DNA from 2 places in the Desulfosporosinus burensis genome. Region 2 is predicted to be linked to the other one. Evidence: a T-box and tRNA genes for the amino acid it is inferred to sense, from the RefSeq annotation. Region 2 holds a T-box; the other holds one or more tRNA genes.
The links. A T-box is a leader RNA that pairs with one kind of tRNA and senses whether it is charged. The one in region 2 lies ahead of thrS (threonine--tRNA ligase), so its partner is inferred to be a tRNA-Thr.

Region 1 (9,841 bases), on a different contig from region 2:
TGTCGTTGCATGTTAGAGCCCATTAGAGCCCGGTTGGCATCATCATGTTCGAGGAATGGAATAAGCGCGGTGGCGATGGATACCATTTGTTTAGGGGATACGTCCATGTAATCAACCTGATTCGGCGAGACATGAACAAAGTCAGGTCCATGACGACCGTCAATTTTTTCTCCTAAAAACTTACCGTCAGCATCTAGTGGTGCATTGGCCTGAGCTACGACATACTTTTCTTCCTCGTCAGCGGTTAAGTAATGGATCTCGTCTGTAACTCTGCCGTTCTCTTTATCCGCCATCCGGTATGGGGCTTCTATGAATCCATAGGGATTGATCCGTCCGAAGGTGCTTAGGCTACCAATCAAACCAATGTTTGGGCCCTCTGGTGTCTCTACAGGACACATCCTGCCATAATGGGAATGATGGACATCGCGCACTTCAAAACCTGCGCGCTCTCTGCTCAATCCTCCCGGTCCCAAGGCACTCAAGCGGCGTTTATGGGTTAATTCGGCCAAAGGATTTGTCTGGTCCATAAATTGAGATAGCTGGCTACTACCAAAAAACTCCTTGATTGCTGCCACAACAGGACGAATGTTGATTAAGACTTGAGGAGTAATGACCTCGACATCCTGAATCGTCATCCGTTCGCGCACGACACGTTCCATACGTGACAATCCAATACGAAATTGATTCTGAAGAAGTTCTCCTACCGAGCGCAACCTACGATTGCCCAAGTGGTCAATATCATCTTTAGAACCTTCTCCATTCATCAAGGCTAGCATCCGTTGGACGCTGGCTATGATGTCCCCACGCGTCAAGTGACGCACATCCATGGGTATATCCAAACCCAACTTTTTATTGAGTTTATAGCGGCCTACCTTCGCTAGATCATAGCGTTTGGCGTCAAAGAACAGCGCTTCCAAAAGTGAGCGCGCGCTGTCAACTGTCGGGGGTTCACCCGGCCTTAAGCGCTTGTAAATTTCGACCAAGGCTTCTTCGGTTGACTCTGAGTTATCTCTTTCTAAAGTTGCACGGATATATTCGTTATCATTAAATAACTCTAGTATTTGTCCGTTACTGGCATATCCTAAAGCTCGAATAAGGACAGTCCCCGGCAATTTCCGAGTCCGGTCAACCCTTACAAAGATATTATCGTTGATATCCGTTTCAAATTCTAGCCATGCCCCACGATTCGGAATTACCGTTGCTCCAAAGAGCTTCTTCCCGCTCGGATCAATTTGCTCAGCATAGTAGACTCCCGGTGATCTTACAAGTTGGCTGACAATAACCCGTTCGGCTCCATTGATAATAAAGGTGCCCTTGTCTGTCATCAACGGGAAATCCCCCATAAAGACTTCCTGTTCTTTTACTTCACCAGTTTCCTTGTTAATCAGACGTACCTTTACTCGCAGAGGTGCTGCAAAGGTAACATCACGTTCCTTGCATTCCTCCACCTGGTATTTAGCTTCTCCTAAGCTATAATCAACAAATTCCAAAACGAGATTGCCTGTGAAATCTTGAATCGGCGAAATATCGCGGAACATATCGCGCAACCCTTCATCAAGAAACCAACGATAGGAGTTCTGCTGGATTTCAATCAAATTTGGCATGTCTAGGACTTCTCGAATTCTGGAATAACTCCAGCGTTCTCTCGTCCCAACCTTAACAGGATAGAACATGTACGTTTCACCCCTCAGTGCGGTTTTCTCTCATTGAGGATAATATATTGACATATACAGCCAAAAGCAAGGCCTTAAAAAGAACCTCGCTTAACTGTTTATGATGTTCCACCATCATTCCGACAATTTCAAAGATAATGTCTCCTTATTATCTAATGCTTGCATTGATTGCCATACCATGGACTTATTACGTAATAAATTCCAATTATCCATAGTAACATTTATAAAGTATAACAAAATCAGAGTATGTTGTCAAGTAATTTCTAAGCTTCTTTTCGTTCAATTTACCATATTCTTTTGAAGTATTTTAATTGAATAAAACAAAGAAGAAGGTACCCTCCAAGAGAGAGTACCTTCTCTATTACTAAACTTACTTAACTTCTACAGTCGCACCAGCTTCAGTTAATTTAGCCTTTAAAGCTTCTGCTTCATCTTTGGAGATTTTCTCTTTGACTGCCTTTGGAGCATTGTCAACGAGATCTTTAGCTTCTTTGAGACCTAAGCCAGTTGCTTCACGTACTACTTTGATAACTCCAATTTTGGAAGCTCCACAGTTCATGAGCATAACGTCGAATTCGGTTTTCTCTTCAACTTCTTCAGCCACTGCAACTGCAGCCACACCAGCAACAGCTACAGGAGCAGCTGCACTTACACCAAATTCTACTTCGAATGCCTTTACGAGTTCGGATAATTCGAGGACAGTTAGACCTTTAACACTTTCGAGAATTTCATTTACTTTAGACATTTTTATTTCCCCCTTAATATTATGAAGCTTTTCTTATAAATTACTCAAACTATTAAATTATTGAGCTTCCTTGAGTTTGCGTACCTCTTCCAATGCGTATCCCATTTTTCGGATCGGCCCTTGGAGAACATTGACCATACCAACAAGAGGAGCCTGCATTCCGCGTAAAACCATAGTGAGCAGCACTTCGCGGGACGGTAGATCGGCTAGAGCTTTAACACCCTCAGGCCCAATTACTTTCCCTTCTAAGACACCAGCTTTAATTTGGAATTTCTTCAGTTTATTAACTTTGGCAAATTCCATTAACACTTTAGCTGGAGCGACAGGATCTGCACTAAAAGCTAGCGCTGTTGGCCCTTTAAGATAAGAATCGAGCCCTTCAACCCCTAGTTCATCAGCAGCACGACGCACGAGTGTATTTTTCATAACCCGATACTCTACTCCTGCTTGGCGCAGTTGAGAACGCAATTGCGTTACTTGGGCTACGGTCAGTCCACGATAATCTGCTAAGACAACCCCGGAAGCTTGCTGGAGCTTTTCCTTAATCTCCGAGACAACCAGACCTTTTTCTTCAAAATTAGGCATTCTGTGTACCTCCTTCCTTCTGATAAACTCATCAAAAAACCTCCGCTGTTGCAGAGGTTAAGAATGCCAAATAAGTATCTATCGGCTAGTCTTCCAACCTCGGCAGGACATTAAGCCTTACGGCACCTGCTTTCTACAGCGGACTTTATTTAAATCTTGGTAAGCATATCCTACTTGCAAAACAATGTCAAGAACCAAAAAACTATTAGAGTGCTTTCAGAGGGTTAATTCGTACACCAGGACCCATTGTCGAGGTGACTGTAACACTTCGAATAAACTGACCCTTAGCAGCAGAAGGCTTCGCTTTCACTAAAGTTTCCGCTAATGTACGGTAGTTCTCAAATAGTTGTTCCGTGCCAAACGATACTTTACCGATCGGAGCATGGATAATACCTGACTTTTCTGCGCGGTATTCAATCTTACCAGCTTTAATCTCTTTGATCGCACGAGTTACATCAGGGGTAACTGTTCCAGTTTTAGGGTTTGGCATAAGTCCTTTTGGTCCGAGAACTCGTCCCAATTTACCTACCATGCCCATCATGTCTGGAGTTGCAACAACGACTTCGAAGCCGAACCAACCTTGCTCGATCTTCGCAATCATATCCTCGGCTCCAACAAAATCTGCGCCAGCTAACTCTGCTTCCTTGGCTTTATCCCCTTTAGCAAATACCAAAACTGACCGGGTTTTACCCGTGCCATTCGGGAGCACAATTGCACCACGAATTTGTTGGTCTGCATGACGGGTATCAATACCTAATTTGAAGGCAACTTCAACTGTTTCGTCAAATTTCGCTTTTGCGTTAGCTTTCACAATTTCTATGGCCTCTGTGGGCTCATAGAGTGTCGCGCGTTCAAACGACTTAATAGCTTCCTGATACCTTTTTCCAACTTTAGCCATTCTTTTAACCTCCTAGTGGTAATGCGGGCTAAGCCCTCCCACAATTAATTTAGTCCTACTGTCAGAAGCATGAACTATCTTTAACCTTCAACGATATCGATACCCATACTTCGCGCCGTACCTTCAACCATGCGCATTGCTGCTTCGATACTTGCTGCGTTCAGATCCTTCATCTTAATATCCGCGATTTCGCGAACTTTTGATTTTGGAAGACTTGCAACTTTTTTACGATTTGGTTCAGCCGAGCCTGAATTGATGTTAGCCATTTTCTTCAATAGCACAGCGGCTGGTGGTGTTTTGGTAATAAAGGTAAAGGAGCGATCCTCATAGACTGTAATCTCAACCGGAATAATTAAGCCTGCTTGATCCTTTGTGCGCTCATTGTATTCTTTGCAGAAGCCCATAATATTGACTCCATGCTGACCTAGAGCCGGACCAACTGGAGGTGCCGGTGTCGCTTTTCCTGCTGTTATCGCTAATTTTACCATCCCAATTACTTTTTTCGCCATTGTCATTACACCTCCTTGATAGGATAATCTTATTAATCTAGTTTTTGAACTTGTGTGAATTCAAGTTCAACCGGAGTCTCTCGCCCAAACATGGATACTTCAACACGCAATTTCGCTTTGTCAGCAAGAATCTCGCGGACTACCCCAACAAAATCCTTAAAGGGACCTGCGATGACCTGGACACTTTGATTAATCTCAAATTCAATCCGAGTATGGATCTCATCCATTCCCATCTGTTGCAAAATCTTGATTACTTCAGTTTCCAGCAATGGAATCGGCTTAGTACCAGTTCCAACGAAGCCAGTTACACCAGGGGTATTACGCACTACATACCATGAATCATCAGTCATTTCCATTTCCACGAGTACATAACCCGGGTATACTTTACGCTTCGTAATTTTCTGCTTTCCGTTCTTGAACTCGATTTCATCTTCCATCGGAACAAGTACTCGGAAGATCTTTTCTTCCATGTTCATGGATTCGACTCGTTTTTCAAGATTCATCTTTACTTTGTTCTCATAGCCAGAGTACGTATGAATAACAAACCAATCTTTTGCCATTTCCCAGGGACCTCCTCAGACTCTGCCGCAGAAACTCGCCAGTTAGGGCAGCAGCTTGGTCAAGACCGCGCTTAGACCACTATCCACAATCCACATTAGAATGGATACAATCGTCACCGCTAAGAACACAACTCCTGTGTAGGTGAGCAATTGCATACGGCTTGGCCAATGAACCTTTTTTAACTCGCTCAAAACCCCGCGGAAATACTCCGCAGCCTTTTCCTTCTGACGCTGAGCATTAGCCGGTTTCTTCAACTCGCCCATCACTTCACATCCTTAACACGACATCGATGCCATCAACCAGTGACAACGCCTCCTGGCGTACCTTTAAACCATTGCAAAAAAAAAATTACTTGGTTTCCTTATGGAGAGTATGGCTTTTGCAGAACTTGCAAAACTTTTGAGCTTCCAAGCGATCAGGGTTATTTTTCTTATTCTTCATCGTAGCATAGTTACGGTGCTTGCAATCCGTACACGCTAATATAATGCCAACACGCATTCACGAACACCTCCCGGACAACGGTAGGACGCTGTATTTTAATCGGTTACTCAAAATACTTTATCATAAGACAATTCCACTGTCAAGAGAAAAGTCTTATAAAGAAAACTTGGCTGGTGCCGAGCTTCAGCGAAGGCGGCCGCCTTAGTTGCACTTATGCACTGGCAAAATTTTCCGATAAAGCGTATAACAAAAAAGACAGCCTTGCTGTCTAAGATTACTTGGTTGCGGGGGCCGGATTTGAACCGACGACCTTCGGGTTATGAGCCCGACGAGCTACCACTGCTCCACCCCGCGACGATCTTTGGCGATTGTACTAAGTGGCGTTTCGACATCCACTCATCCAGCAAAGTTACCATCCGGCATAAAAGCATCGATTGCGTCTTGACCCTACAATCCTCAAATTGTTGATGGAGCCAACGATGGGACTCGAACCCGCAACCTACTGATTACAAATCAGTTGCTCTACCAATTGAGCTACGTCGGCATTGTCCGTTGCAAAAGAATGATCTCTTTGCTAGATCATTCATCGCTAAGCACTATTGCAGTTTACCACTTATTAATACAGAATGCAAGTAATTTATTTTAGGTAAAATTATCCATCGCGTCGTTCGAGGTAACGCTCAAGTTTTCTCTTGACCCTCTGCAACGCGTTGTCAATCGACTTTACATGCCTCTTTAAATCTACTGCAATTTCCTGGTAAGACTTTCCTTCTAAGTAGGACATTAATACTTTCCATTCAAGCGAACTTAGGATTTCGCCCATTTTTTCCTCAATGTCGTCAAATTCTTCTCGACTAATAATGAGTTCTTCAGGATCTGTAATTCGAGTTCCCGATATCACATCAAGTAGAGTTCTGTCAGAATCTTCGTCATAAATGGGTTTGTTTAGGGATACATAGGAGTTTAGCGGAATATGCTTTTGCCTTGTTGCAGTTTTAATCGCCGTAATGATCTGACGAGTTATGCATAATTCGGCAAAGGCCCGAAAGGACGAGAGTTTGTCACCCCGAAAATCCCGGATTGCCTTATAGAGTCCAATCATACCCTCTTGGATAATATCTTCACGATCAGCTCCAATAAGAAAGTACGAACGTGCTTTTGCCCTAACAAAGTTTTTATATTTGTTAATTAAGTACTCTAGTGCTATAGCGTCGCCTTCCTTGGCAAGCTCAACTACCTCTTCATCCACGATTACGTCGATGATCTCGCACTCTGTTAGTTCTGATTGGGCTTGAAGAGTCAAAGTTGATCCCCCCTACAATGTCGTCAAGAAGAAGACGCTATCTCGCGTAGCCCTCGTCCACGAGAACATTATCATTATACTCGACCCTAAAGAAAAGCGTCAAGGCGAAGTTTTGGTTCTTCTGTCGCTATTAGCGAGGCTCAAGGCGCCAAGTCAGAAGATTGAGGCCCGGAGTTCTCTGCAAACGTAGCTATTCAGGGGCTTCGAGACACTAGGGGCTAAATTCAAGTTGGTATTGTTTGGAAGTTAAAGTTTTCAAAATCACACCTCACCCCGTGTTTCGTCCATCGCGCCTCGTGCTTTACCCCTCTTGCTTTACCCCTCGCGCTTCGCGCCTTGAACTTGCTCTTTGTCTAAGTACTTCATAAAGCATGATCGACCCTGCAACGCTAGCGTTTAAGGAACTGACCTTACCTTTCATAGGTATACTGACAATCTCGTCACAACTTTCTCGGAGTAAACGGCTGATACCTTTTCCCTCGCTGCCAATGACGATGACTCGAGAACCAGTGAGATCTGCTTCAAAAACAGCTTTTCCTCCTGCTTCTGCCCCAGATACCCAACACCCTCTCTTCTTCAAGTCTTTTAGTGTTTGAACCAAATTGCTAACTCGGGCCACTAGCACATGTTCCACTGCCCCTGCCGAGGTTTTGGCTACTGTACCTGTCAAGGTAACACTTCGACGTTTTGGAATAATCACCCCATGGGCCCCGACAGCGTCCACTGTTCTCAGCAATGCCCCCAAGTTATGGGGGTCTTCGATCTCATCAAGCATTAATATAAAGGGGTCCTCTTGCCGCTCCTCAGCCACGGCTAGGATATCCTCAATAGTGGCATACTCCCTTGCCGCGACATAAGCAAGCATTCCCTGGTGCCGTTCACGATTGGTCAAGCGGTCTAGAGTCTGACGGTCCACAAATTGATACGGAATATTTCGTTCATGCAGCAAAGCAACAATGTCTTGATTCCGCCCGCTGGGTCCTTCCGCAAGAAAGAGGACTTTATTAATGGGTTTTCCGCTTTTTAAAAGTTCTATCACGGGATTTTTTCCATAAACCATTTCGTCGTTCAAGTAGCTTCCTTCTTTCCTTCGAGGGTTTTTAATCTTCCGCAACTATAAGTACCCTGATGACAGACTCCCCTAGTGATGCAGGTTGGACCTGCTTCGCAGAAGAGATTTGGAGCTACCTCCCGAACTAACTCCAACATCTTTTCTGCCAAAGAACGAATCTCCCACTGAGCTCTTATACAGGTTCGATGTTCAAAGAAATTCAATAACGATCGGACGTTAAATGAAGCCATCAGAGAAGTGGTACAAGCGTTCGGTAAAACATAGCGTGCATCCTCGGCTGGCACGCAATTCAAAAGTTCCTGATAGTCCTCCTGTAGACGAGCCATAACCATCTCAAAACGTTCTAAGGCCTCCGGATTCCGTTTTACACTCGGTGGAATAACAAACTTAAATCCCTTCTCAGCGACATAGCGCTGAGAACGTTGAGAATAACTAGCAATTCGATGGCGCACAAGCTGATGAGATAGGGCTCTTGAAACGCCATCGATTGAAAATTGAAAACTCACATGTTCAAAAGGAGAAAGATGACCCATTTCCTGCAACTTTCGGACAAAACTTGCCACCCTATCATCGTCTAATTGATCTAATAAATCGGATACCGGGTCTGCTGAGTAACATAAGCGAGCAGCTGCAGCTACTACTTTCTCTGGATCTGGAGTGTGCTGAATTAGTTCTACCCTCATCGAAAGATTCCCCTCTCTCCTCTTACTTACTCTCCGAAGCGACGATGTCTTTCTCCGCTCCTTCATGAAGAAGAATCCTATCCACATGACTAAACGCCCATCCCATGCGCTCGCTTTGGCCGTTCAATTGCCAATAGCCCACCAGGCTTTCAAACGCAGTTGCATGACGATAAGTTACAACATCAACGTTTTTTGGATGCCCGCCCTTGGCATTTCGTCCGCGCAGAACGACTTGCTGTTCAACCTCGTTAAGCTCTGGCAAAAGAGCGTGTAAAACCCGAGCCTGAGTACTTGCACGCACATAGCTAACGGCCTGCTTATGAAGTTCCCTGACCTTTTCATGCCCCAGTTCTAATAAATGCGTACGAACCCAAAGCTCATAGACTGCATCTCCTAAATACGCTAGAGTTAAGGCATTCATTTCTTGCCAATTTCGCATACGTCACCTTTCACTACTTCTTAATTTGCCACCTGGCACCTTGTGGAGTATCTTCGATAAGGATACCCTTTTCCTTCAGTCCATCTCGAATAAAATCTGCCATTTCCCAATCTTTTTTCTGGCGAGATCGTGAACGAATCTGCAAAACGACCTCCATTACTTGAGCGAGCATTTCCTCGTTTTCGACGTGAACATTCTCAGGATGAAGTAAATCAAAGCCAAGTACCGCTCCAAGCTCTAATAGGGTCTTTTGAGCCTGTACCAATCCTTCCGAAGGGGCAGGATGTTCCTGAACATACCCATTCATTATCTTGGCTAATTCAAAGAGCGCGGCATAAGCCAAAGCTGAATTAAAGTCATCATCCATGGCCTTTTCAAACACTTCACGGGCATCCTTAGCCGCCTTCAATAATTCAGCTTGCGTTTGTTTGTTGTTAGATGAGCCTTCTCGATCCAAGACTTCTTGGGCCAAACGAACACTGGTTTGCAACCGCTCCAACCCTTTTTGGGCCATGACTAAGTTTTGCTCACTAAAGTCTAAGGGACTGCGATAATGCGTTCCCAGTAAATAAAAGCGAATAACTTCCCCCGTAGAATTTTCGAGCAACTCCCGGACTGTAAAAAAGTTCCCTAAGGATTTTGACATTTTTTCTTGATTAATGGTAAGAAAGGCATTATGCATCCAATAACGGGCGAAGGTCTGACCTTTCAGGTACCCTTCTGTTTGGGCAATCTCGTTTTCATGATGAGGGAAAGCTAGATCCTCTCCTCCACCGTGAATATCGAAGTCTGCTCCTAGATATTTTAAGGACATAGCAGTGCACTCAATGTGCCAACCTGGGCGTCCTTTACCCCACGGACTTTCCCAAGCCGGTTCTCCAGGCTTTGCCTTTTTCCAAAGTGCAAAGTCCATCGGATGGTGTTTTCGTTCA
Region 2 (9,841 bases):
TAAGGCAGAGGTCTGCAAAACCTCTATTCCTCAGTTCAAATCTGAGTGCCGCCTCCAATCAATTTGCCGATGTGGCGTAACTGGCAGACGCACGGGACTTAAAATCCCGCGGAGTAACATCCGTACCGGTTCGATTCCGGTCATCGGCACCAATATGGGTTTGTAGCTCAGCTGGTTAGAGTACCGCGTTGACATCGCGGGGGTCGGAGGTTCGAGTCCTCTCAAACCCACCATATGAACACTAATTATGAAAGTATATAAAGTCCTGAAAGGCTTGGTACAAGCGAACCTACGAGCTGGATTCAGGGCCTTATGGATTTCGGGGGTTGAGCAAAATTTTCATAAGAACCCGTAAGAAACTCTAAGTTTCCGCTAGTATTTAGTCAAAAATTCAGTCAAAGTCAGTAACGAAATATTGATTAAAGCCATTGATTTAGGTCAATGGCTTTAATTTATTTTAGGGATTATTTTTCATGGAAAACGATTTACCTTTAATTCTCGAGACGAAGAACAAGCGGGAACAGATTAGGTGCCGTATTGTTTTCTCGACATACAAATATATGTGAGTAACGGGCAAGTTTGGCAACGCGTTTATTAAATAGATATTAGAACGGGAAAGACCTGGCAAGATCATTGCCGCCCAGACATAGGAAGCAACTTAATGTACAAATTTTTACCACGGGTAGAAAAAATGATAAGTATAAAATGGTTATCAAAGGCTAAAGTAGGATAGAACATTAACAGAGGAGGTAAATTGTTTATGGGAAAATCAACCTATTTTAATACGCCGTGTCAATCAGGGAAAAACAAAGAATTATTAATGTAGTAGAAGTTTTTTATATTTGGGATGTTTAGTCACCAAGTTGGATGCCTTAGAAACCATACAGATTTTTGAACATATGATGTTAGCGAGGTTTACCATCTCTGGAATCATTTGATGCAGAGATATAACGTCATATATGTTACCAATCTTTTAAACAGCTTCGTTAAAGATGATGATTTAAAGTTAGTCCTTAATTCTGGCAACAAGACTCTTACTAAGCATACCAAGTTATTAGAAAAAGTGCTTTTGAACTATGGCATTCCTTTACCTCTCAGGCCACCAAAACAAACCCAAAAGACGGTAAATTCCGAGCTGATATCGGACAGGCAGATTTACAGACGGATACTAAGAGGCATTCAGGCCTTTTTACCGGTTCATACCATGGCCTTTATTCACAGTACTTCACCGAAACTCAGGGATTTGTTCATGTCTTTTATGGGTGAAGAAATGAAGATATTTGATAAGTATCTCGAATACGGTAAAATCAAGAATTATTTAATTAGACCACCCGTCTACAGGCCTTAGATTAAAAATAAAGGAGGATTAGTTTTAATGTAAAAACCAACCTATTTTTCGTGCCAGCATTAACCTCATGGGAACAGGATACCTGATAAATTTTGGTCCACGCGGCGTTTCATTATCAAGCAATCGTTTGAGTAGTGTCGAGAACTCAGATGTATCCGTCACAAGCTCAAAAACTTAGACCCCGCAGACGATTGCGGGGTTTTTTGGATTAGGGAATGGGCATTTTTACAGATTGTAGCCAAATCGTCGTTCAATGTACATAATGCCCGACTTGATGCCGTTTTCAAATCTTTCCCTTGAAGAATTTGGCCTACTAATTAAATCCACCGCATGTTAATATTAACGGTAGGGTGTTCTTCGATACCTTCGGTTAATAAATAATTTTGAGATGATCTATGTTTTAAATGCTGGGCATAGTGTTGCAACCATAACATATGAAATTCTTTATCAAGCTTGAAGTCGATTAATTTATCTTGAAGCTTTGACTCTAAATCATTTTCTTTTATCAGTTCATAATAAGCACTTAAAACTTTTTCTTCTAGTACAACCCCTATTTTGAACGTATTAGCCTGACCGGTTAATTCCATAGATTCTCCGACGATACTACCTGCAATATCCGCTATAGTACTTGCGATTTTCGGTATTTCAATATTTGCTTCTGTAAATATATTAACAAAAAAATCAGTATGCTCTTTGTCAGTTCCGATAATTTTGGATAAGGCCTTATCGAGTAAACTATCTTGTGTCGAAGATATTTGAGATATGTAATAATTTATTTGGAATTTTTCTAATTTATATATTCGTTTTAATTGCTCAATTATTTGTTTATTCACTTTGAAATGCTCCTTTTTTAGAAAAGATTGTTAGAATCTATTTTCCCAAGTTTTATAAAATTTATTTGTATCTATTAAAAATTAAAATAGATCTATTAACAAGGATAAGAGCCATTTTTTAGTAGATGCGAAAAGCATTTAAATACTCTCCTGCGCTGATTAGGCGTAGGAGAGTATTTCATTTAATTGGACTATTTCGTTGGTAGTTGTCTGGGGAAGGAGTTGTAGATTGAGTCGTGTTCATAACAATAACTCCTCAAATTTATTTTATGGGTAAGTTGAAAAACCAAATACCTAATCCGAAAAAGGCATGAGCAGCAGCAACCAAAACGATTAAAATGGCATTACGTCTGTGAAAACTAAAGGGAAGCTTTATTAAACGCTTTCCAGAAAGGACTTGCAAGGTCAGCAACACCATAAGAAGAATCCCAAGCCAAACGTTTAATGGTTTTCCCCACCATAAAGGCACATACACTAGAGTTCCCCCCTCTCTAAAGTATCAGATTCTTGGAAAGAAGCAAAAATTCCTTTAACACTTAGCAGTTTTATGTTACAAGTTGGTTAAAGCCTATTTCGTTGATATTTTTGCGATTGTCTAATATACTGATTAGGGTTGTTTTTAGCGAGACGTGCTACTAATGAATGATCTCTGCAAGGAGACGATCGAAATATATAGTGGAATGAATGGCTCTGATTATGGAATGGAAGGTGGTGGTTTTTATGCATTTACTTTGGCAAGGCAAGGCACCAATTTATGAAGCATTGCTAAAATACAAATCTATGCGGGTGGTACCGTTTGACGTGCCGGGACATAAGCAAGGTAGAGGAAACCCCGAGCTCACAGAATTTTTAGGTGAGAAATGCCTTTCGGTTGATGTTAATTCTATGAAGCCGCTAGATAATCTCGCACATCCCGTCTCTGTAATAAAAGAAGCCGAGGAACTGGCCGCAGATGCTTTTGGCGCACATCACGCCTTTTTTATGGTCAACGGCACCACATCAGCCGTTCAGGCGATGATTATGAGTGTATGCAAACAGGGCGACAAAATTATTATGCCACGTAATGTTCACAGAAGTGCCATTAATGCCCTTATCATCAGTGGGGCAATTCCCGTTTATGTGAATCCCGGTGTCAATAATAAGTTGGGGATACCATTAGGCATGTATATTGACGAGGTGAAAAGTGCCATCGATAGAAATCCAGATGCCAAAGCAATCTTTGTCAATAATCCTACCTATTACGGTATTTGCTCCGACTTAAAGGCCATTACTGAGCTTGCTCATCGACATAATATGTTTGTTCTGGCTGATGAGGCGCATGGAACCCATTTCTACTTCGGAGCGGATATGCCAATCAGCGCAATGGCAGCAGGAGCCGATATGTCTGCAGTCAGCATGCATAAAACAGGTGGGTCGTTGACTCAAAGCTCATTTTTGTTAAAAAATGCTCGCCTTAGCACAGGTCATGTGCGGCAAACGATTAACCTGACCCAAACTACTAGCGGCTCATATCTGCTGCTTTCTTCGCTAGATATTTCTAGACGCAACCTAGCACTAGATGGTAAAAGCATTTTCGCAAAAGCCTCTTCTCTTGCCAACTATGCACGAGAAGAGATCAATAAAATTGGTGGATACTATGCTTTTTCTACAGAACTTATTAATGGAAATTCGGTGTTTGATTTTGATCAAACTAAACTTTCTGTCCATACCAGAGAAATTGGCTTGGCAGGAATTGAGGTTTATGACATTCTTCGTGATGATTACGGAATTCAAATCGAATTTGGAGATATCGGTAATATTTTAGCCATCATTTCAGTTGGGGATCGTGCCTTGGCCTTGGAACGTCTTGTATCTTCTTTGTCTGAAATAAAAAGAATATATATCAGGGACAAAACGGGAATGCTTGATCATGAATATATTAATCCAGAGGTAGTGATGGCCCCCCAGCGAGCCTTCTATACCGATCAGCGTTCAGTGGCTATCGAAGCCAGCACAGGGTGTATAAGTGGAGAGTTTGTTATGGCTTATCCGCCAGGTATTCCTATTTTAGCCCCAGGAGAGCAGATAACTGAGGAAATCATTGACTATATCGCCTATGCTAAGGCCAAAGGCTGTTTCCTGACAGGAACAGAAGATATGACCATTGAAAACATCAGAGTAGTGGAGGAATAAACAATGGAATTATGGTATACCGAACCGCACACAGACAACGTTCGCTTTTCCATTAAAGTGGATAAGCCCCTTTATACAGGTCAGAGCGAGTTCCAGAGAATCGACGTCTTTATCTCTAAAGAATTCGGTACCTTTTTTACCCTGGACGGCTTAATGATGGTTACTGAAAAGGACGAATTTATTTATCATGATATGATTGTTCATGTGCCTATGGCCACTAACCCAAAGATTAAGAATGTCTTGGTGATCGGCGCAGGCGATGGCGGAACGGTAAGAGAACTGACGCGCTATAGTACCATTGAAAATATTGACATGGTGGAAATAGATAAAATGGTTGTGGATGTGTGTAGAGAATATTTGCCCCAGACCGCCTGCAAGTTGGATGACCCAAGAGTAAACCTGTATTTTGAAGACGGACTAAAATTTGTTCGCTCCAAAGCAAACGAGTATGATTTAATTATCGTTGATTCGACCGATCCCTTCGGACCAGGGGAAGGGCTGTTTACTAAAGAATTTTATGGCAACTGCTCTAAGGCTTTAAAAGAGGATGGCATCCTGGTTAACCAGCATGAAAGCCCCTATTATAATGAGTATGCTAAGTCCATGCAAAGAGCTCATAAGCGTATTCAGGACTATTTCCCGGTTTGTAGGGTTTATCAAGCACACATTCCAACTTATCCTTCAGGTCACTGGCTGTTTGGTTTTGCCTCTAAAACTTATGATCCACTGACAGATCTTGACGACCAGGCTTGGAACAGTCTCGGATTGAAAACAAAGTACTATAACACTGAGATTCATAGAGGAAGCTTTGCTCTGCCTAACTACGTACTAGATTTACTGGTAAATGCAGGGGAATAATAGAAATAGAAACTTACTTCAGGCGGAGTTCTACTCCTGCTGAAATCTAGTTGAACTTATCCAGAGGTTAGCGTCATTTTTAAAAGAGGTATAGGTATTGTCGTGAAAAGGCTTGGTGACCGTCTATGGTTCTAAATGTAGAGTGTAAATAATAAATAATATATTAGCTGAAAGTCTCCCTTAACAGGGAGGCTTTTGTGCTAAGTTGAGAAAGTATAAGCAAAGGGGTGCCGGAAGGCACCCCTTTGCTTATTATTCAGTACATATAGCAAAAGAATGAAACATTGCGTTTCTGGAAATATTAAGGAATGTGCCAAGTATTTCGAAAATAAAAAGTGCTGATAGATTGGCCGAACCGAAATATGCCTTAGAAAAGGTCATATACTTTACTATGGAGGGGTGCCAGTGGAACATTCCGTGCAATTAGGAACGCAATACTACCGGGAGAGCATCTGTGCACGTTTACTCGAACTGCGCGACCGTGAAAAACTCCCCTTTCAAATCGTGGAACATAAGCAGGGAAAACGCTGGATCATTAAGTGTCAGTTCCAAGAGAATTCGTTGGATGAAACTGAAAATGAGCGAATGGTACAAAAAATCCATCGTTATTATTTAGCGAATGCCTTGGCAGAAACGATTTTGCAGCATTGGGAAAGAGACCACATCGTTCAAATACTTAAAAAAAAGCAATACTTAAAAGAAACCAATTGGCAAATAATACTCAACAAGGCTGTGGACTATTTGAATCAAGGACTAGGGCAAGTTCGTGGTTATCGCGTTAACCGTAAAACAATCCTAGTTACCCAGATTTTAAGTTGCTTAGATCAGAGCGCAGTTTTTGACATAGAGGGTTTTTTACGGTTTCGTGCACAAGAGTATAAAAACGAAGTATCCAAAGCAGTGGAGTATGCTATTGATGAGTACGTTATTGAAAAAGAGTATTTAGAATTTATCCAACTGTTAAAGCACTTCGTAGAGAGTCAAAGACCTCGTCTGGAATTTTTACATGTCGGAATGACACCAAAAGGTAAGTTTCATCTCTATAACAATGAAGGAGTTCAAGTAACCCATCAGTTCCTTGAAGACTATCAGCTTGACAATATTCATGAGCTAGGGTATGAAGATCTATTGGTCAGTGCCTTAATAGCCGTTGCACCTCGTCAAATTACGCTGCACATACGTTATGATGGTTACAAAGATACCTTGCAAACAATCCGGAGTGTTTTTGGAGATCGAGTCTGTGATTGTCAAGGTTGTTCCCTATGTGAAAAGTTTTGACAAAAATGAGATTGGCTTGTTATAATAAGTCAGTTCGTTAAATCTAGTCAAAATCGTTGAAAGGGAGAGTATCCTGAAACTACCGTGGAAGAGATGGAATGCCTAGGCTGTAAGCTTTCCTCACGGACGCACAGGAGAAAACCACCCTTGAGTGTTGGGCTGAACTTTAGTAAGCTCTGCCGTACCCCGCGTTAAGGGAAATCGAGTGAGAGGTGCGATATTAAACCTTTCAATTGGGTGGAACCACGGGAGTAGAACTCTCGTCCCTGTCAGGGACGAGAGTTTTTTATTTTTAATAATTTACTAAGGAGTGAAATCAATGCTTAAGGTCACCTTAAAAGACGGCTCAATTCGCGAGGTTGAACCAGGAACGACAATAGTAGAACTCGCATCTTCTATCTCTCGGGGACTGGCGAAAGTTGCGGTAGCCGGGAAAGTCAATGATAAGACGAAGGACCTTTCCTATCCACTTACGGAAGATGCGGCGGTGGAGATCATAACCATAGATAGTGACGAAGGGTTAGACGTTTTAAGGCATTCCACAGCCCATTTAATGGCCGAGGCCGTAGGGAATCTTTTTCCAGGGACAAAATTTGGAATTGGACCTGCGATTGCCAAGGGGTATTACTATGACTTTGACTCTGAACATGTGTTTACTCCTGAGGATCTGGTAAGTATAGAGAAGGAAATGAACCGTCTTATCAAGGAAAAGCATTCTTTCCAACGGAGAGAAGTCACCCGAGCTGAGGCACTTTCTCACTTTGGTGCATTGGGAGAGAAATATAAGGTTGAACTCATTGAGGGCCTTCCTGAGGATGCTACGATTTCAATGTACACTCAAGGGAACTTCACAGACCTTTGTGCAGGGCCACATCTTCCCTCCACGGCTAATATTAAGGCCTTTAAGCTGATGAGCTTAGCGGGTGCTTATTGGCGCGGGAGTGAAAAGAATAAAATGCTTCAACGCATCTATGGAACCGTATTTGCTAAACCAGCAGATCTGGAAGACCACTTGTTCAAGTTGGAAGAAGCCAAGCGACGTGACCATCGTAAGCTCGGTCTAGAGCTTGATCTCTTTAGCCTACACGAAGAGGGCCCCGGTTTTCCATTTTTCCATCCTAAAGGCATGATCTTACGCAATGCGCTGGAGGATTTTTGGCGACAGGAACACCGTCGACGCGGGTACCAGGAGATTAAGACCCCAATTATTCTGAATCGTTCGATGTGGGAACAATCCGGTCACTGGAATCATTATAAGGAAAACATGTATTTCACAGAAATTGATGACCAGGACTTTTGCGTAAAACCCATGAACTGTCCAGGTGGCATGATCATGTATAAGACAAAAATGCGCAGTTATCGTGACCTCCCGCTTCGTGTCGGGGAACTGGGCCTTGTACATCGCCATGAACTTTCGGGTGCACTCCACGGCTTACTACGTGTTCGAAACTTTACTCAGGATGATGCGCATATTTTCATGCTTCCTTCTCAAATCAATGAAGAACTCATTGGGGTTATAGAACTAGTTGACTATTTCTATAAAGTGTTTGGTTTTGAGTATAAAGTGGAATTGTCGACCCGGCCTGAAGATTCCATGGGTTCAGATGAGGATTGGGAAACCGCCACCAAGGCGCTTCAAGATGCCTTAGAAGATAAGGGAATCGAATACAAGATTAATCCGGGTGATGGAGCGTTCTATGGACCTAAAATCGATTTTCATGTCAAGGATTGCCTCGATCGGACCTGGCAGTGTGGAACGATTCAACTTGATTTTCAAATGCCTGAGAAGTTTGACTTATCCTATATCGGTGAAGACGGTCAAAAGCATCGCCCAGTCATGATTCACCGGGTTGTGTATGGAAGTATCGAACGCTTCATTGCACTTCTGACAGAGCACTATGCAGGGGCCTTTCCTGTCTGGCTGGCACCAACTCAGGTTCGAATTCTGCCGATCAGTGAGCGGCACCATGAGTATGCCAAATCCCTAGCTTCGCGTCTCAATGAACTGGATATTCGGGTGGAAACGGATGATCGCAAAGAAAAGATCAGCTATAAGATTCGAGAGGCTCAAACTGAAAAGATTCCGTATACGTTAGTCGTCGGGGACCAGGAAGCTGACTCTGATATGGTGGCCGTGCGCAGATACGGTCAGGGGGATGCCGGAGAAAAAATGGCGGTTGAGGCCTTTAGTACGTTAATCCTGGAAGAAATTAAGAGTAAGAAACTTCTTGTAAAAGGCTAATCCTAAGAAAAAAGCATTTGAGGGATTACATGGCAGGATGATGCATGTCCATTGTGTGGTCATGCATCATTAACCGATGTCAAGATAATAGATCTGGATGTAACTTGTAAATAAATGCCAAAGATAACTATATTGACAGGAGAGAGCTTTTGATGTAAGATGTTTAAGTCAAGTAGAAGCCATCCGCTTCTCACCTTACGACGTTCGTCGTTAAGGTATCTTCTGGTCCTGAGCTTAATTTTTGCTCGTGATTGTATAGAAGACGGGTGGTAATTCATCCGTCTTTTTTGTTTTGAGCTGATAAATATTTTGGAGGTGGTTTCTTATTAGCAAGGACTTAAGACTCAATGACGAAATCCGGGTTCGGGATGTTCGTCTCGTCGGAGAAGAAGGGGAACAACTGGGGATCATGGCGACTAGAGATGCCTTGACCCTCGCAATCGAGAAATCGTTAGATCTTGTTGAGATTGCACCGACGGCCAAACCCCCAGTCTGCAAACTAATGGACTATGGCAAGTACAAATACGAGCAAGCCAAACGGGACAAAGAAGCTCGTAAAAAACAAAAAAGCATGGAAATCAAAGAAGTCAAGTTGCGTCCCAATATTGAGGACCACGACTTCGAAACCAAAGCCCGCAACGCCCAACGCTTTTTGTTGGAGGGGGATAAAGTAAAGGTAACGATCATGTTCCGTGGAAGGGAAGTTACCCACCCGGAACTTGGAAAAGCCTTATGCGTGAGACTCGCCGAGTTTTGTAAGGCCGAGTCTACGGTTGAGCGCGAAGCAAAACTTGAGGGTCGAAACATGATCATGATTTTAGCTTCAATCAAACACGATTAATAGCAAAAGGGGGATTACGAAATGCCAAAAATGAAAACCCACCGAGGCGCAGCAAAGCGCTTTAAGAAAACAGGAACCGGCAAAATTATCCGTATGCATGGATACACTAGCCACATGTTAGAGAAGAAGTCGCCGAAGGCAAAACGCAATTTGCGCAAATCTACGGTGATGCATAAATCTGATGCCAAACGAATTGCAAATTTAATTGCTTATCTATAAAAACTGGAGTTAAAAGGAGGTCTTTGACATGGCCCGTGTAAAAAAAGGCA

Region 1: it has a tRNA-Thr gene. The T-box ahead of thrS (threonine--tRNA ligase) is inferred to sense a tRNA for this amino acid. The anticodon was not compared.

The regions. Positions count from the first base shown of each region.
Region 1 covers NZ_BAAHYN010000004.1:333,446-343,286, forward strand. The annotation lists gene rpoB (DNA-directed RNA polymerase subunit beta) at 1-1,673, opposite strand, end outside; gene rplL (50S ribosomal protein L7/L12) at 2,044-2,418, opposite strand; gene rplJ (50S ribosomal protein L10) at 2,476-3,003, opposite strand; ribosomal protein L10 leader region at 3,028-3,160, opposite strand; gene rplA (50S ribosomal protein L1) at 3,209-3,901, opposite strand; gene rplK (50S ribosomal protein L11) at 3,982-4,410, opposite strand; gene nusG (transcription termination/antitermination protein NusG) at 4,443-4,970, opposite strand; gene secE (preprotein translocase subunit SecE) at 5,013-5,234, opposite strand; gene rpmG (50S ribosomal protein L33) at 5,320-5,469, opposite strand; tRNA gene ACYQ3Q_RS09065 (tRNA-Met) at 5,692-5,766, opposite strand; tRNA gene ACYQ3Q_RS09070 (tRNA-Thr) at 5,881-5,956, opposite strand; gene sigH (RNA polymerase sporulation sigma factor SigH) at 6,065-6,715, opposite strand; gene rlmB (23S rRNA (guanosine(2251)-2'-O)-methyltransferase RlmB) at 7,017-7,787, opposite strand; gene thyX (FAD-dependent thymidylate synthase) at 7,784-8,470, opposite strand; gene ACYQ3Q_RS09090 (Mini-ribonuclease 3) at 8,493-8,909, opposite strand; gene cysS (cysteine--tRNA ligase) at 8,923-9,841, opposite strand, start outside.
Region 2 covers NZ_BAAHYN010000024.1:22,262-32,102, reverse strand. The annotation lists tRNA gene ACYQ3Q_RS26935 (tRNA-Cys) at 1-57, shown strand, start outside; tRNA gene ACYQ3Q_RS26930 (tRNA-Leu) at 66-152, shown strand; tRNA gene ACYQ3Q_RS26925 (tRNA-Val) at 157-233, shown strand; partial or broken gene ACYQ3Q_RS26920 (DUF3231 family protein) at 920-1,348, shown strand; gene ACYQ3Q_RS26915 (hypothetical protein) at 1,666-2,181, opposite strand; gene ACYQ3Q_RS26910 (hypothetical protein) at 2,444-2,656, opposite strand; gene ACYQ3Q_RS26905 (aminotransferase class I/II-fold pyridoxal phosphate-dependent enzyme) at 2,902-4,353, shown strand; gene speE (polyamine aminopropyltransferase) at 4,357-5,211, shown strand; gene ytxC (sporulation protein YtxC) at 5,617-6,489, shown strand; T-box leader at 6,537-6,760, shown strand; gene thrS (threonine--tRNA ligase) at 6,809-8,731, shown strand; ribosomal protein L20 leader region at 8,896-9,027, shown strand; gene infC (translation initiation factor IF-3) at 9,057-9,572, shown strand; gene rpmI (50S ribosomal protein L35) at 9,594-9,791, shown strand; gene rplT (50S ribosomal protein L20) at 9,820-9,841, shown strand, end outside.